Regions from separate parts of the Echinimonas agarilytica genome, predicted to be linked through region 2. Evidence: predicted binding sites of a transcription regulator. Region 2 holds the regulator's gene; the other holds the start of a gene.

Region 1 (8,947 bases), on a different contig from region 2:
TCGCAACGCTGCGTCCGTGCTGGCGGCAAACATAACGATTTAGAAAACGTTGGTTACACGGCTCGCCATCACACGTTTTTCGAAATGCTAGGCAACTTTAGTTTTGGTGATTACTTCAAGAAAGAAGCGATCCACTACGCATGGCAGTTTTTAACAGAAGTATTAAAGTTACCGAAAGAGCGCCTGTTGGTAACTGTTTATGCAACTGATGACGAAGCATTCGGTATCTGGGAAAAGCAGATTGGCGTCCCCAAAGACCGCATTATCCGTATTGGCGACAAATCGCCAGAGAAACCATATGAATCAGATAACTTTTGGCAAATGGGCGACACCGGCCCTTGTGGCCCGTGTTCTGAGATTTTTTATGATCATGGTGAGCACATTTGGGGGGGGCCTCCAGGCTCGCCAGAAGAAGACGGTGACCGTTTCATCGAAATCTGGAACCTAGTATTTATGCAGTTCAATCGCCAAGCGAGTGGCGAGATGCAGCCTTTGCCTAAGCCTTCTGTTGATACTGGCATGGGTTTAGAGCGTATTGCTGCAATTCTGCAAGACGTGCACAGCAACTACGAAATCGATATTTTCCAAAATCTCATTAAGGCGGCTGCCACGATATTAGACGTTAAGGATCTGGAAAATAAATCCTTGCGAGTGATTGCCGACCACATCCGTTCATGTGCGTTCTTAATCACCGACGGAGTTATGCCGTCGAACGAAGGCCGCGGCTATGTATTACGCCGAATTATCCGACGCGCGGTAAGACACGGCAATAAATTAGGCGCAAGCAAGCCATTTTTCTTCCGGCTAGGATCGGCATTGGCGCTTGAAATGGGGTCAGCTTTTGCTGAATTGCACCAACAAATGCCAGTCATTGAGCGTGTACTTCAGGTTGAAGAAGAGCAGTTTTTACGAACGCTGGATCGCGGTTTAACATTGCTTGACGCTGAATTGGAAAACCTGAACGGTAAAATAATCCCAGGTGAAACAGTATTCAAACTCTATGATACATACGGTTTTCCGGCTGACTTGACGGCTGATATTGCGCGTGAACGCGAACTCGAAATTGACCAAGAAGGTTTCGACAAAGCGATGGAAGCGCAGCGCCAACGCGCGAAAAAAGCGAACCAATTTGGTGTTGATTACAATCAGGGCGTTGTGATTGAAGAGAAGTCGGAGTTCGAGGGCTATGATGGTGTTTCAAACCTCGCGACAGTGACTGCCATCTTCAATCAAGAGGGTGAGTCTATTCAGCAACTGACCAACGGCCAAAATGGTCAGGTGGTGTTAGACCGCTCATCGTTCTATGCCGAAAGCGGCGGGCAAACCGGCGACACCGGCGAACTCATTATGGGGGATGGCGCGTTCACGGTGACTGACACGCAAAAGTCGGGTGAAGCAATTGTTCATATGGGTTATGTTGCGCACGGCGAAATTCATGTGGGCGAAGAATTAACTGCACAAGTTGATGAAGTTCGTCGTCAATCGATTCGCTTAAATCACACGGCCACTCATTTGTTACACGCGGCATTGCGCAAAGTTCTTGGCGACCATGTTCAGCAAAAAGGCTCGCAAGTCGGGCCCGACCGTTTGCGTTTTGATTTCAGCCATTTCGAACCTATTAGTTTGTCCACCACTCGTCACATCGAGCAATTGGTAAACGAGGAAATCCGCCGCAACGTTGCCGTTGGCACAGAACTGATGGATTTAGATACGGCCAAGCAAGCCGGTGCCATGGCTCTGTTTGGTGAGAAGTATGATGATGAAGTTCGCGTTGTTTCTATGGGAGAATTTTCTACTGAACTATGTGGTGGTATTCACGTAGACCGTACAGGTGATTTGGGAACATTCAAAATCACATCAGAAGGTGGCATTGCTGCGGGAGTGCGTCGTATCGAAGCCGTTACTGGCGCCCATGCTTGGAATCATTTGTACGATATTGCTGACACCTTACTTGAGGTTAGTGGCTATGTGAAAGGTGATTCAACCAACGCCAAAGATAAAGTTCGCCAATTAGCAGAACGTCAGCGCTGGTTGGAAAAAGAAGTTGAGAGACTCAATGCCAAATTAAGTGCAGCTGCCGGTAGTGAACTTGCAGAGCAAGCAATTGATATTTCGGGCATAAAGGTCTTGGTTGCCAACCTTGAAGGTGTTGATGGCAAATCATTACGTAGCACGATGGATGAGCTTAAGTCCAAACTAGGCGCATGTGTGATTGTGTTGTCGGCCGTGAATGACAACAAAATATCGCTCATCACAGGCGTCGCTAAAGAAGTGACGGGCAAAGTAAAAGCCGGTGAGTTGGTTAACATGGTTGCACAGCAAGTGGGAGGGAAGGGCGGTGGACGTCCAGATATGGCCCAAGCTGGCGGTAGTGATGTGAATGCATTACCAGCAGCCTTAGAGTCAGTGACGCCTTGGTTGCAGGAGCGTTTGGGTTAAGCAACTCGATAAGATGAGATGGAGTATTAGATATGGCGTTATACGTCCTTAAGTTCGGTGGTACCTCTGTAGGTACCGTAGAGCGAATTCAAGCGGTCGCAGAGCGACTGAAGCGCTATCGTGATGAAGGACATCAAGTGGTTGTGGTTGTGTCCGCTATGAGTGGTGAGACCAATCGCTTGGTGGGTCTTGCGAAGGCCATTAATGACCAACCCGTTAACCGAGAGCTGGATGTACTGCTGTCGACGGGGGAGCAAGTGACGATTGCGTTATTGTCGATGGCTCTGATGGCTATTGGTGTACCAGCGTGTTCAATGACTGGTGACCAAGTTCAGATCACTACAGATAGCAAGCACAGCAAAGCACGTATTACTGATATTGCTCAAGATGCAGTGATGGACGTGTTGAACAGCGGGAAAGTTGCAGTTGTTGCCGGATTCCAAGGCCGAGATGAACTTGGCAACATCACCACTCTTGGTCGAGGTGGTTCTGATACCACTGCCGTAGCGGTTGCTGCTGCTATTAAAGCTGACGAGTGCCGTATTTATACCGATGTTGATGGTGTGTACACCACAGACCCCCGTGTTGAGCCCAATGCGCGTAAAATGGACACCATCACCTTTGAAGAAATGCTTGAACTTGCAAGTTTGGGCGCCAAAGTTTTGCAAATTCGTTCTGTCGAGTTTGCTGGAAAATATAATGTACCCCTTCGTGTTCTATCTTCGTTTGAAGAAGGTGGCGAAGGTACTCTGATTACGTTTGAGGAGCAGGATATGGAAGCGCCATTAGTATCTGGCATTGCGTTCAACCGAGATGAAGCTCGATTGTCAATATTAGGTGTTCCGGATCAGCCTAACATGGCAGGCTCCGTATTGTCGCCAATTGGGCGCGCCGACATTGACGTGGATATGATTATTCAGAACTCGGTAGGTGACAACACTGCTGACTTTACCTTTACTGTCCCTCGGAGTGATTACAATCGAGCACAAGAGGTGCTGAACCAAGTCGCAGCAGACCTCGGCGCGCGTGAAGTACGTGGTGATGACAAGATTGCAAAAATCTCAGTTGTTGGTGTCGGTATGAAAAGCCATGCAGGTGTTGCATCAACGATGTTTGAATCATTAGGCAGTGAAGGAATCAACATTCAGTTGATCTCAACGTCAGAAATTAAAATTTCTGTAGTTGTTGAGGAGAAATATCTGGAATTAGCTGTCAGAACGTTACACAGTGCGTTTAAGTTGGACGAACAAGGCTAAGTTTGGTGGTCGTTCAATAAATGCAAATTTTTCCGAGCGTTAGAGTAGAACCATGTACTATAATCGTGATCTACCCAGCGCCGGATAGTGGAATAGTATAAAAGGAGCTAGCGAATGCTGATATTAACCCGTCGAGTCGGTGAGACTTTGATGATTGGCGATGATGTGACTGTAACTGTCCTCGGTGTGAAGGGCAACCAAGTACGAATAGGTGTTAATGCACCAAAAGAAGTCTCTGTACACCGTGAAGAGATTTATCGACGCATTCAGGCCGAAAAGGGTCCTGAAGAAGGCGAATATTAAGCTTTAACGAGTTTTTTATACGTTTTAAGTGATACTGCCGGCATATTGCCGGCTTTGTTGTTTTGGGTGACTTTTGATCCACTTGTTTAAATAGTCGGCAACTAGTAAAAAAGCATCAAAAATCATTTGACTTAATCCCTCGTTCTAGTAATATCCGCCTCCGAAATGTGGTGAGGTGGCCGAGTGGCTGAAGGCGCTCCCCTGCTAAGGGAGTATACCCTAATCCGGTATCGAGGGTTCGAATCCCTCCCTCACCGCCATTTCCAAAACGGACGCGTAGCTCAGCTGGATAGAGTACCTGGCTACGAACCAGGCGGTCGGAGGTTCGAATCCTCCCGCGTCCGCCACTTTTTTAAGTGGACTGGCTATAGTTACTAGCATTACAAATAAAAGTCGTAGATTATTTCTCGATGTACGGACGCGTAGCTCAGCTGGATAGAGTACCTGGCTACGAACCAGGCGGTCGGAGGTTCGAATCCTCCCGCGTCCGCCACTTTTTAAAGTGGTTTCGAAAAAAATTCCCATCTTTTGCATATTTGTGATTTCTTGATATACGGACGCGTAGCTCAGCTGGATAGAGTACCTGGCTACGAACCAGGCGGTCGGAGGTTCGAATCCTCCCGCGTCCGCCATTTCCTTCGGAAATGGTCATTCCCAACAATCCCCCGTGTATTTTTAATCTCCAATGTTGTTCTATGCTCTTTGTGCCAATGACGCTCTTTGTCGCAAATAATATTTTGATGCGCTTTGTTTAATTGATACCAATCAATGCAGTGATGGTTGCAAAAAATGGCAATAGAAAAATGATAACTAGATCACTTTTTTGTGTTGCGAAATAATTTGTCATTCAGGATGCTGCGCTGCGGTTATTACCGCTAAGCTATTCAAGTGATTCGATTCATTGTGCTGAATTACTTCGGATGTTGCTCGATTTGCATAAGTAGTCACTAAGAAAAGTTGTAAACAAACAAGCAATGTTTCGACAATTAATGTAAAATTCGCAGGTTTTTGGTCGTTGGTGCTCTTCAGGAAAGCGTCAAGGCTTGCCACTTAATGCTTTAGGAATAAGAGCATACGTGGTGTAAGGCGACATTCGTAGGTATAAAGCCAGAATGGATTGCCATCCGTATAAAATGAATGATTATGTAAAATAATTACATAAATATAGGGGTGACTATGGACAATTTGACTGAAATCTTGGTCCACGCAGGGAATACCATGTTGTTAGGCATGGTCATTGTTTTTTGCTTTCTAACGTTTTTGATTGCGTGTGTAAATTGCATGTCGTTTGTGATTAGTCGTTACTTCCCAGACGCACCGGTCCAGCCTAAAAGCAAACCCGTAATTTCTTCCAAAGCTTCAACGCCCGCGCCAGCAACACTTGCAGCTGTTGCCGCAGCGGTGCATGCACACCGTGGCAAAGCATAAGAATAATATTGGCGAGTTAACTGAATTTATAAAAACGAGACTTCAACTATGAGCAAACCACTAGCTATTACTGACGTTGTTCTGCGTGATGCCCATCAATCGCTACTTGCGACACGTATGCGTATCGAAGATATGCTTCCTATTGCTGAGCAATTGGACAAAATCGGATATTGGTCTGTTGAATCATGGGGCGGCGCTACATTTGATTCATGTATTCGCTACCTTGGCGAAGATCCATGGGAGCGCTTGCGCCTGCTTAAGCAGGCTATGCCAAATACAAAACACCAAATGTTGTTACGTGGCCAAAACCTTTTAGGCTACCGTCATTATGCCGATGACGTGGTGGAAAAATTTGTTGAACGAGCGCATGCGAACGGCATGGATGTATTCCGAATTTTTGATGCCATGAACGATCCTCGCAATTTCCAAACTGCGGTGAAAGCAGCTGTTCAAGTCGGTGCTCATGCTCAAGGCACAATTTCTTACACCACATCTCCTGTGCACACTGAAGAAACTTGGGTTTCTTTGGCGCGAGAACTTGAAGATATGGGTTGCCACTCTATTTGCATTAAAGATATGGCGGGCTTACTTAAGCCATATGAAGCTGAAAGCCTCATTAAAGCGCTTAAATCTGCTGTAGACGTGCCTCTGGCACTGCATTGCCACGCTACCACTGGTTTGAGCTTAATGACTCACCAGAAAGCCATTGACGCAGGTATCGACATTTTAGATACAGCGATTTCGTCAATGAGCATGACATACGGCCATTCACCCACAGAATCTATTGTTGCAGCGTTGCAAGGCCAAGCCCGTGATACTGGCTTAGATCTGGTGAAGCTCGAAGAGATCGCAGCTTACTTCCGTGAAGTACGTAAAAAATATGCCAAGTTTGAAGGAAGCCTAAAAGGCGTTGATTCTCGAATTTTGTTGGCGCAAGTGCCTGGTGGCATGCTCACCAACATGGAAAGCCAGTTACGAGAACAAAACGCAGCTGACAAACTTGATGACGTATTAAAAGAAATTCCTCGTGTTCGCGAAGATTTGGGTCACATTCCATTAGTGACACCTACATCGCAAATTGTGGGGACCCAGGCCGTCATCAATGTGATGATGGGCGAGCGTTATAAGAGTATCACCAAAGAAACGGCAGGTGTGCTGAAAGGCGAATACGGCGCAGCACCAGCTCCAGTGAATGCTGAATTGCAAGCTCGGGTGCTTGATGGCGACAAAGTTATTACGTGTCGCCCTGCTGATTTGCTTGAGCCTGAGCTGGACTCTTTGGTTCAGTCAGTTCAAGAGCAAGCCAAAAGTGAAGGCATTACATTGTCTGACAACTCAATTGATGATGTGTTGACGGTTGCCTTGTTCCCACAAGTGGGTCTGAAATTCCTGAAAAATCGTAACAACCCTGATGCATTCGAACCTGCTCCAGGTCAAGAGCCTGAGGTGGTTGAGTCTGCGCCAGCGAAAGCTAAAACTGGCGAAGCATCGGTTTACACTGTGCGTGTTGAAGGCCAGAACTTCACTGTGCAAGTGGCTGAAGGCGGAGAAATCAGCAGTATTGCTCCTGCTTCAGCGGCAGCTCCAGCCGCTGCGCCTTTAGCATCGGCTGGCGAAGTGGTTGAAGCACCTTTGGCGGGTAATATTTTCGCCATTAACGTGAACGCTGGCGATACAGTTAAGTCAGGGGATGTACTATTGGTTCTTGAGGCGATGAAGATGGAAACAGAAATCCGTGCGTCTCGTGATGGTCAAATCAGTGAAGTATCAGTCAGTGTGGGTGATGCTGTCGCCGTTGGCGAAGCACTACTAACACTTGCTTGATAGGAGTTTTTTGAATGGAAGGCTTGACCTTACTATGGCAAGAAACAGGTATAGCTAATTTCACACCAGGGCAGATCGGAATGGTCTGCGTTGGCTTGATATTATTATACCTAGCGATTGCTAAAAAGTTTGAACCGTTATTGTTATTGCCCATTGGTTTTGGTGCTGTATTGGCCAATATCCCAAATGCCGGCTTTAACGATGAAGGCGGAATTTTATATTACATTTTCCATATTGGTGTTGAGACTGGGGTATTCCCGCTTTTGATCTTTATGGGTGTGGGCGCGCTGACTGACTTTGGCGCGTTAATTGCCAATCCTCGTACCTTATTGTTAGGCGCTGCGGCTCAGTTTGGTATTTTCGCCACTCTGTTTGGCGCTATCTTGCTGAACCTGATCCCTGGTTTTGAGTTCTCAATTCAAGATGCAGCAGCAATCGCCATTATTGGTGGTGCAGACGGCCCCACAGCTATTTTTGTGGCCTCGCGATTAGCGCCAGATTTATTGGGAGCAATTGCGGTTGCAGCCTACTCATACATGGCATTAGTTCCAATCATTCAACCGCCGATTATGCGCGCGTTAACCAGTGAGAAAGAGCGCCAAATTCCAATGGGACAATTACGCGCAGTTTCGCGTAAAGAAAAAATTGTATTTCCATTGGCAGTGCTGTCTTTAGCCATCTTGTTTTTACCGGCAGCCACACCATTGGTTGGAATGTTCTGCTTAGGTAACTTGATGCGTGAATCGGGCGTGGTGGATCGTTTATCTAAAGCCGCTCAAAATGAAATTATCAACATCGTTACCATCATGTTGGGCTTAGCTGTCGGTTCAAAATTGTCAGCAGATAAGTTTTTGACGGTTGAAACTCTCGGTATTTTACTGCTCGGTGCTGTTGCTTTCTCTATTGGTACTGCATCAGGCGTATTGATGGCGAAGTTAATGAGCCGCTTAAGCGGAGGTAAAATTAACCCCCTCATTGGAGCAGCTGGTGTTTCAGCGGTACCAATGGCCGCGCGAGTGGTGAACAAGGTTGGTTTAGAATCAAATCAACATAACTTCTTGTTGATGCATGCAATGGGACCGAACGTAGCGGGTGTATTAGGCTCAGCGGTGGCTGCCGGTGTATTGCTTGCACTTGTAGGTTAATGCAAGCGGCGTTATTCGTCGTGTTCAACGCAGATAAAGCCGGAGCCATGTCTCCGGTTTTTTTATGGGCGATTTTTACTGGGTAACGCTGAGGGCTAACATTAACGGTCCTTCTTGATTTTGGGAAGTAGGAGCAAAATGTGGCGGTAGAAGGAAATTTGCTGAACGCTAGAGCGATCTCTGTGGATGGCTACGATCAAGGTAGATATGTTTTGAATGTCCAGCTCGCGGGTTGGACGGAGCGCGATGGCGACTGTCACGATTTTTTGGCTCCGATTCAGTTTTTAAACTTCCAAAGAATCGCTTCATAGGCGGATTCTCCGAACCGTTACCACTCGGTCTCATGCTCAGCAATAATGAGCCCAATCGCCTGCTGCGGAGTGTGGGTCAAACGCGCACACCCCATGCCAGCAGCCATCAGAAATACCGAAAACCCTTTGTATTCTTTGTAAGCTGTCTTGTCTTCCATGTCGTCTTCACTACAAAAAATAAACCGGAATTGAGGCCAATGTTCGAGTAGGCGAGGCCGAATGACTTCGCGACACCCTCTCG
Region 2 (8,947 bases):
ACAATTTATTTTGTCGCCATGCAAGAAGTGAGACACCCAACATGCCATATAAGATAGCCTCGTTTAAAGGGCTTTTTTGCGACCAGTAAAAATGCACCAATGCCAATACTAACAAAGGATAAACTAAGGCATGAACTTGCCCCCAACGCTTACCTAATGCGCGCTGAGCGCGTTTGAACGATGTAAAGCTTAGTATGGCCAGCAGTACCCACGTCACCATGCCTACAGTAATGTATGGACGCTTGATGATCTCTTTTCCAATTTCAAGCCATTGCAATTGCCATTCAAACACCACAAAGCAAATGATGTGCATGGATGCGTAAAACGCCGCATATAAGCCAAGCATGCGTCGTACCTGCAACAACGCTGGGGTTTTCGTCCAACGAATAGCGGGAGAAACGGCTAAAGTTGCAAACAAACAATGAATCGACCCAATACCATAAAAATGAATGAGTGCTTTGACTGGATCGGCTCCGAGCATATCGGTTGCGCCAAGCCAAAACATCCACACGGCTGGTGTTAAACAGGTCACATGCAATAGCAACTTAATGACTAGAAGGTGATTTTTGCTACGAATCAGGGCCATTAATAAAACTGCTTCTTGCCGAGTTGGGTGTACATATGTGCAACTTGGTCGGCATATCCGTTGTAAATTTCGGTATCGCGACGCTTCTGACCAAAAATGCCTCCGGTACCAATAATGCGCTCGCTGGCTTGACTCCATCGAGGGTGAGCCACCTCCGGATTTACGTTGGCATAAAAGCCGTATTCGCTAGGGGCTAATTGATTCCATGTCGTTTCTGGTTGCTCGCTTGTGAAACGAATTGACACGATCGACTTGATACTTTTGAAGCCATATTTCCACGGCAAAACGAGTCGAACAGGCGCACCATTCTGAGGTGGGATAGTCTTTCCATACATTCCTACCGCAATTAATGTGAGTGGGTTCATGGCTTCTTCAATAGTTAAACCTTCCACATAAGGATAATTGATGCCGCCTCCCATTAAACGATTCCGTTGTCCCGGCATCTGCTTTGGATCATGGAGCGTTTGAAATGCCACATATTTAGCGTCACTGGTGGGGGAGAAGCGTTTGATCATTTCAGCCAATGGAAACCCTATCCAAGGAATTACCATAGACCAAGCCTCTACACAGCGCAGGCGGTACACGCGCTCTTCAAGCGGGTTCCACTTCAGAATATCTTCCAAATGGAACGTGCCTGTGTTTTCCGCATGGCCAGAAACCTTGATTGACCAAGGTGTAGTTTTGAAATCTTGGGCATTATCCGCGGGGTCGTCTTTGCCCGTGCCAAATTCATAAAAATTATTGTACGTGGTCGCTTTGGCTTCTGGTGTCACGGCCAGAGCTGAGTCGTCTTTAATAAACTTAAGTCGACTTTGAGTGGCTGCATGGCCACTATTTGGGAGCATTGCCGCAGCAGTTAAGACACTGGCGCTGGTAATGAGTTGGCGCCGGTTTAGGTACAAAGATTCTGATGTTACCTGATGCTCAGGTAACGAGTAATGATTAAATCGAACACGTTTCATTCCATACACTCCATCTTTTTATACCCACAAAGCATTAGACCGTGTGTTAAACGAAAAAATCTCGTTTCAGGATGCGCTATTATTATAATTATGTGAACTAAACCGATGTGAACACCATGGACTTTGAATTTTTCTTCGACCCCAGTGAATTGAGAACTCTAGCAAGAGTGACTCATCCTCATGAAGCCTTTGGTGCATGGTTAAGTTACGAACTTGAAGCGGAAGTGACGTATATAGAGTCTTTAATTGAACGCCTAAAGTCAGGGCCAGATGAATGGTTTGAAGATGGTGATGAATGGCGATTAACGAAAGATAATGATTCTATTTCTGTGAAACATCACAGCTTATTTGAAGATTACGAAGATGATGGGAATGGCTTAAAACTTGACGGTGAGGCGCTCGAAGCGGATGCCGGTATAGAAGATTTCTTACAGTTACTCGAGGCATGGGTAGAACACCTATTTCCTTAAGCTGCACTGCAATGGTGCTGCATGTAACTTTTATGTGATGCAACTTGTAACTTGCACTACTTTGATCCATTGGAGCTGATCAAATTTGTGCATCACTGTTACAAATTATTAATAAAACCTTTCTATTTGAATCTATCCTATTGATTTTTATTGTTTAAATTCTCCTTGGCATGATGTTTGTTAATAATCCTTCGATTATAAAACTTTTCTAGGGAGTACACGATGAAACTTGTGACAGCAATCATCAAGCCATTCAAGCTGGATGATGTCAGAGAAGCCATCTCAGAAGTCGGAATTGAAGGTCTGACTGTAACTGAAGTTAAAGGCTTCGGACGCCAAAAAGGCCATACAGAGCTATATCGCGGCGCAGAGTACCAAGTCGATTTCTTGCCAAAAGTAAAATTAGAAATCGCAACGAATAACGAAAGCGTTGAGCGCTTAGTAGAAGCAATCAGCAAAGCGGCATACACCGGCAAAATCGGTGATGGCAAAATTTTCGTTTATGACTTGGAACAAGCTGTACGGATCCGTACAGGCGAAGCTGACGACGAAGCTCTATAAGAGTTTGGTTTTCACTGTCTGACACATCCGGGAGAAAATAATGGACAATCTTAATTACATCTTCGAATTGCAATACGCAATCGACACTTTTTACTTCTTAGTCTGTGGCGCATTAGTTATGTGGATGGCCGCTGGTTTCGCAATGCTGGAAGCTGGCTTGGTTCGCGCTAAGAACACAACTGAAATTCTAACTAAAAACGTAGCCTTGTTTGCTATCGCTTGTACCATGTACTTAGTATGTGGTTACGAAATTATGTATGACGGTGGATACTTCTTATCAGGTATCACAACTGTTGCTGGCATGGACGACGCAGCGATTGCATCGGTTCTTGACGCATCTAAAGAGTCTGGTTTTGGTGACATGGGCGAATACGCTGGTGCATCAGACTTCTTCTTCCAAGTTGTATTCGTTGCAACAGCAATGTCTATCGTATCGGGTGCGGTTGCTGAGCGTATGAAATTATTCGCTTTCTTAGCATTCGCAGTGGTACTGACTGGTTTCATCTATCCAATGGAAGGTTCTTGGACTTGGAACGGCGACAGCGTATTTGGTCTGTATGAATTGAGCTACAGTGACTATGCCGGTTCAGGTATTGTTCACATGGCTGGTGCAGCGGCTGCTCTTGCTGGCGTATTGTTGTTGGGTGCTCGTAAAGGTAAGTACGGTCCTAACGGTGAAGTGAAAGCGATTCCTGGTGCGAACTTGCCATTGGCAGCGTTAGGTACCTTCATCCTATGGATGGGTTGGTTCGGTTTCAACGGCGGTTCTACTCTTAAATTGGGTGGTATTGCGGTAGCAAACGAAGTTGCTAACGTATTCTTGAACACAAATGCTGCGGCTGCTGGTGGTGCGATTGCTGCACTCATCGTTGCTAAAATCTTATTCAAGAAAGCTGATTTGACGATGATCCTCAACGGCGCATTGGCTGGTTTGGTAGCAATTACAGCAGAGCCTGCTGACCCAACTCCACTATTAGCAACATTGATTGGTGCTGCTGGTGGTGTGATTGTAGTGTTCTCAATCTTGGCTTTGGATAAAGTTAAAATTGATGATCCAGTGGGTGCTATCTCTGTCCACGGTGTAGTTGGTCTGTGGGGTATATTCGCGGTACTTCTGTCTGATTCTGACGCAACGTTCATGGGCCAACTGGTTGGTGCATTAACTATCTTCGTATGGGTATTCGTAACAAGCTTAATCGTTTGGGGAATTCTCAAAGCAGTCATGGGTATCCGTGTCTCTGAAGAGGAAGAGTACGCTGGTACTGACGTTACAGATTGCGGTATGGAAGCATACCCAGAGTTCGTATCTAGCAGCAAGTAAGCTAGAACCAACTTATCTGAATAAACCGGAGCGGATGCTCCGGTTTTTTTATGCCTTGAATTTGTTTGTTGATATCCCGCGTATTGGCGACAAGATCATGATCTCATTTTTGACTCAATGCAGGCGCGTGAATATTAGGTATGTCTTACCCCGTTGTGACGTGATCTATGCGACAGTAGATACTGAATAGTGATTCATTTGTCGCCATCTAGAGACGAGCTGAATATTTGGCAGAGACAACGCTGTAGGGCTGAATAGGCGACTGACGGTGTGATTAAAGGAGGTGACTTGCTTGAGTCGATGCAGCTTAGCCATAAAGCCCATTGAGAGTTGGACGTTAGGCCATTTTATCTTAGCGAAGCAACGAAAAATGGCCCATTATCCATGTTAAAAACGATCAGTCGTTGTAGCCAAATAGATTCCGTACTGCGCGAAGTGTGTGATCAATATTCACAGCTTTGGTTGGCGTGATGAAAATGGTATCATCGCCCGCGATTGTTCCTAAGATGCCTTCGGCTTTGCCTACAGAGTCGAGCAAACGGGCAATAAGCTGAGCTGCGCCTGGGCTTGTTCGAATAACAATCATTAAATCATTGTGATCAATGTCGATAACAAGATTTTTAAGGGGACTAGAAGTCGTAGGTACGCCTAATTCCGCGGGTAAACAATAAACCATCTCCTGTTTAGCATTACGTGTTCGTACTGCTCCAAACTTGCTGAGCATCCGAGAAACCTTGGATTGGTTTACATTGATATAGCCTTGCTGTTTGAGTGCGTTGACTATTTCTCCTTGAGAACCAAATCGCTCCTGCTTGAGCAGGTTGTGAAATGCTTTGACTAAGGTATCTTGCTGGTTGGTCTGCATAACGAGTCCTTAATTTGTTATGCATTCATTTTGCATAAATTTGCATAAATCGGCAAACTTGGTTGCTGCGCATTGAGAACTAAACGCGTACTTTTTGCTTTACGATATTGGACAATGGAAATCGTCCGGTGTTCGCGGTTTGATTTAGCACAAGATCATGAGCTTCAATCGGGTTCAGTCTTGTGATAGTGAACTAATAATATAATTACCCTACATAAAAATTATTCAATAGGAGAATAACTATGAAAGTTGCTGTTCTTGGTGCCGCTGGTGGTATTGGGCAAGCGTTGTCTTTGCTTTTGAAAACTCAACTTCCAGCAGGTTCTGAATTGGCTTTGTATGACATTGCCCCAGTCACTCCGGGTGTTGCAAAAGATTTAAGCCACATCCCTACGGCAGTAGCAATTGATGGTTTTGGCAAGGACGACTTACATAAAGCACTCGAAGGTGCTGATATTGTTTTGATTCCTGCGGGCGTTCCGCGTAAGCCGGGCATGGACCGTGCCGATTTGTTCAACGTCAATGCGGGTGTTGTGAAGCACTTGGCAGAGCAAATTGCTGACGTATGTCCTACGGCAGCGGTATGTATCATCACAAACCCTGTGAACACTACAGTCGCTATTGCTGCAGAAGTGTTCAAAGCAAAAGGTTGTTACAACAAGAGCAAACTGTTCGGTGTGACAACGCTTGATGTCATTCGTGCAGAAACTTTCATTGCTGAAGCGAAAGGTTTGAACCCTGCTGACGTAAACATCAATGTGATCGGTGGTCACAGTGGTGTCACTATTCTTCCGCTCATTAGCCAATTAGGCTTAGATTTCACAGCTGAAGAAATTGAAGCGATGACTGTTCGCATCCAGAATGCAGGTACAGAAGTCGTTGAAGCTAAAGCTGGCGGCGGCTCTGCAACTCTTTCTATGGGCCAAGCAGCAGCACGTTTCTGTTTGTCTTTGGTCAAAGCCATGAATGGCGAGAATGTTGTTGAGTGTGCTTACGTCGATGGCGGTAGTGACCATGCAGAATTTTTTGCTCAACCTTTGCGCTTAGGCACAAATGGTGTTGAAGAAGTTCTCGGTTACGGGCAAATTAGCGCATTTGAAAAAGATGCACTTGAAGGCATGCTCGATACTCTCAAAGGTGATATCGCCAAAGGCGTTGAATTCGTCAAAAGTTAAGCCTCATCGAATTCTGCAATTGCAGATAGATTGACCGAATGAAAACGAGCCTCAATGGCTCGTTTTTTCGTTTTTAATCGCGCTGCCTTAAACCCGTCCCAACGTCAATTCATCCGATAGTTGATCCTTCCTGAATGATTCTTTCACTCTGTGTTACCGAAAACATTTTTATGCATTATGCAGGTCGTTAATATTATTTATTGCAGTTTAAGGGTGCATTAATTCGTTGCTAACTGAACTGTTATCGATAACATTATTGTGTTTTTGATCACTGTTTGGACGATAAGTTCAGACTTAGATCACGCATTGTTTTTTAGTTGTAGTTTTTAATTTCTCATTTGTTAATGATTTGTAACCTTGCTGGTGAAGGTGTGATTACTTGTGAATTGCAAAAGGAATAACTTAAAAATCTCTGGCCAATAGAGCCAAAAAATACAGAGATATTTCAAACGGACGCTCACCGCAATCTAGTCGTTTGTGATTTCAAATTCATGCGACAGATAACACGCCTTTCTCGTTGCGATAGCGACAGGAAAGACCAAAGAGCTAGAGGGGTTAAAAATGACCAAATTGAAGCGTTCCCATAAAGGGTTAGGACTTGCTATTGCTGTCTCAGGTTGCGTGGGCGCAACTTACGCCGCAGCAGCGGGTAAGCCGACTATTCCCGCTGATGGCCAGCGGATGTTCTTGTTAGGCCAAGATCAAGTGTCAATTCAAGACTACATGGCGGATGCGAGTCTGCCACGTCCACATGGGTTAACCATGTATACAACGCTGACTCGAGGAGCCACCGAGACCACAACCAATTATTGCTTTAAAGGTTTGGATGGGTTGAAGAATATTGATAACTACAACTCATACACCGCAGACGGTTGTAGTGATTCTGAGCGTCGCAACCAATGGGGCTCTGGAATTCAAAATGCTCAGTGGGCGATTGAAACATACCAACCTGAAGTTGTGGCGCTGGGCATGTTTTGTCCGGGCAATGGTCAAGCCCAAGGGCTTGCTCAAAACGGCACGCACGATGACCTGCTAATAGAACTTTCAGATTTCTTCAAAGAGCATCAAAACACAAGTTTCTTTTTAAGAACATGTTATGAGTTCAATGGCGATGCGCATGGTTTAAGCGCTGACGCATTCCGCAGTATTTATAAATACGTTAAAACCTTCCTAGACGAGCAAGGCGTATCTAACGTTGCGCATGTTTGGCAGTCAGATGCGTTTCACGGTACGGGACGTGTCACCAACCAAGCCCTTGGTAATCAAGAGCAGGGCTATTGGCCTGGTAAGCAATATGTTGACTGGGTGGGAGTGTCTCAATTTGCCAGTGACATTAACGAAGAAGCAGAAATTGCAGAAATTGAAGGGCTCCCCCTGTTTGTCGCGGAAGTGACACCTCACGGCGATTTAGGGACACAATACGATTTCGGTATTCCATTTAACAGTAGCCAGGGAGTTGCACAAGGTACGGCAAACCCAGTCACTATTGTGAACAATTTAGACTGGTTTACGCAAAAGAATGCAGAAATTGTGCGCCCCTCAACCAAAGCGTGGCATTACATTAATGCCGATTGGACGTCGCAGCCTCAGTGGGAGAGTGCTGCTGATCAAGCCGGTGCAAATTTCTTTAAATATACGGACTCGCGAATTCAGCAAAGCACTGATATTAAGGATTATTTTACTGAGTTTGTAAGTGAGGAAAACGGGTTCCTGTTGGCGGGTTCAGAGTCGGTGCCAATCGACCCAGCGGATCCTACCGTGCCAGTCGCCCCTGTTGAACCTTCAGAGCCGACCACCACGACACTGCAAGCAGAGAATGGAGTGTTGTCGGGTGATGCCCAAGTATTTGATGATGCTGCAGCTCAAGGTGGGCAAGGCGTTGCGTATATTTATACGCCCAACTCTGGAGTGGCGTTTGAAAACGCCCCTGCGGCTGATGAATTGACGCTGTATTTTGCATCAATGAACTCTGGCACGATCTCTATTTACGTCAATGGCACAGATAATAACGTTGCATACAGTGGCACAGGTTCCTGGGCGGGAACGTATCGTCCGTTAACTACGTCTATTGAAGTTCCCGCAGGTGCAACGGTAAAGGTCGGATTCGATTCAGGTGATGCTGCGTTGAACCTCGACCGTGTTGATTTCACGTCATTGGGTTCTACAGCACCAGAGGTTCCAACGGAACCGGAAGAACCGATAGAACCAGAGCAACCAACTGAACCGGCGGCTCCTGAAACTCCAGTGACTCCTGCAGCAAACTTTGGGTTCGCCTATGTTGATGATACAACCATGCGTGTATATCACGTAGACAACGGTTGGACTGCGAGCTGGAACTACATGTGTGTGAATGGCGATTGCCGCGCAGCTACTCGATCAGAAGGGGTGTTCTACCGTGAAGTGTCTGCGGTGATCGGTACGACTTATCAAATTGAATTTAAAGTTCAAGATGACGCGGTAAGCCAATTCATTGTGGGTGACTCTGTGACTTTTGAGGCTTCTTCCGGAGCACCGACGCAACCTGAAGTTCCGGTTGAGCCAGAAGAACCCTCTGAACCTGAAGTTCCGGTTGAGCCAGAAGAACCCTTTGAACCTGAAGTTCCGGTTGAGCCAACAGAGCCTGAAACTCCAGTGCAGCCAGCAGAACAATTTGGAATCGCTTATGTTGATGATTCAACCATGCGCGTGTACCACGTAGATAAGGGATGGACTGCAAGCTGGAACTATATTTGTGTGAACAGCGATTGTCGCGCTGGCACTCGTGAAAATGGCTTGTTTTATCGAGATGTACCAGCAATGTTAGGTACAACCTATGAGCTTGAATTTAAAGCTCAAGACGATGTTCTCAGTCAGGTGATGGTTAACAAATCTGCGACATTCACTGCAAATGCTGGAACTCCAACGGACCCAGCGGATCCCACAGAACCGACTGATCCAACAGACCCTACTAACCCAGGTGAGCCGACGCCAGCAGCAACGGTTGCTGTGGTGAATGATACCACGCTTG

The links. Region 2 encodes ArgR, which controls arginine synthesis, uptake and breakdown. Its sites were predicted from a motif close to ANTGAATANNTATTCANT; they were not measured.
Region 1: a site for ArgR is predicted at 4,930-4,947, ahead of NAF29_RS12215 (OadG family protein). Genes of this name have one in related genera too.

What each region holds. Positions count from the first base shown of each region.
Region 1 is NZ_JAMQGP010000006.1:106,249-115,195, forward strand. Features, by position in the region: gene alaS (alanine--tRNA ligase) at 1-2,439, shown strand, start outside; gene NAF29_RS12185 (aspartate kinase) at 2,472-3,695, shown strand; gene csrA (carbon storage regulator CsrA) at 3,810-3,998, shown strand; tRNA gene NAF29_RS12195 (tRNA-Ser) at 4,168-4,258, shown strand; tRNA gene NAF29_RS12200 (tRNA-Arg) at 4,269-4,345, shown strand; tRNA gene NAF29_RS12205 (tRNA-Arg) at 4,415-4,491, shown strand; tRNA gene NAF29_RS12210 (tRNA-Arg) at 4,554-4,630, shown strand; gene NAF29_RS12215 (OadG family protein) at 5,175-5,426, shown strand; gene oadA (sodium-extruding oxaloacetate decarboxylase subunit alpha) at 5,475-7,250, shown strand; gene NAF29_RS12225 (sodium ion-translocating decarboxylase subunit beta) at 7,265-8,395, shown strand; gene NAF29_RS12230 (hypothetical protein) at 8,724-8,947, opposite strand, start outside.
Region 2 is NZ_JAMQGP010000010.1:46,966-55,912, reverse strand. Features, by position in the region: gene msrQ (protein-methionine-sulfoxide reductase heme-binding subunit MsrQ) at 1-586, opposite strand, end outside; gene msrP (protein-methionine-sulfoxide reductase catalytic subunit MsrP) at 586-1,548, opposite strand; gene NAF29_RS16825 (YacL family protein) at 1,665-2,018, shown strand; gene glnK (P-II family nitrogen regulator) at 2,241-2,579, shown strand; gene NAF29_RS16815 (ammonium transporter) at 2,620-3,900, shown strand; gene argR (transcriptional regulator ArgR) at 4,298-4,765, opposite strand; gene mdh (malate dehydrogenase) at 5,008-5,940, shown strand; gene NAF29_RS16800 (family 31 carbohydrate-binding protein) at 6,502-8,947, shown strand, end outside.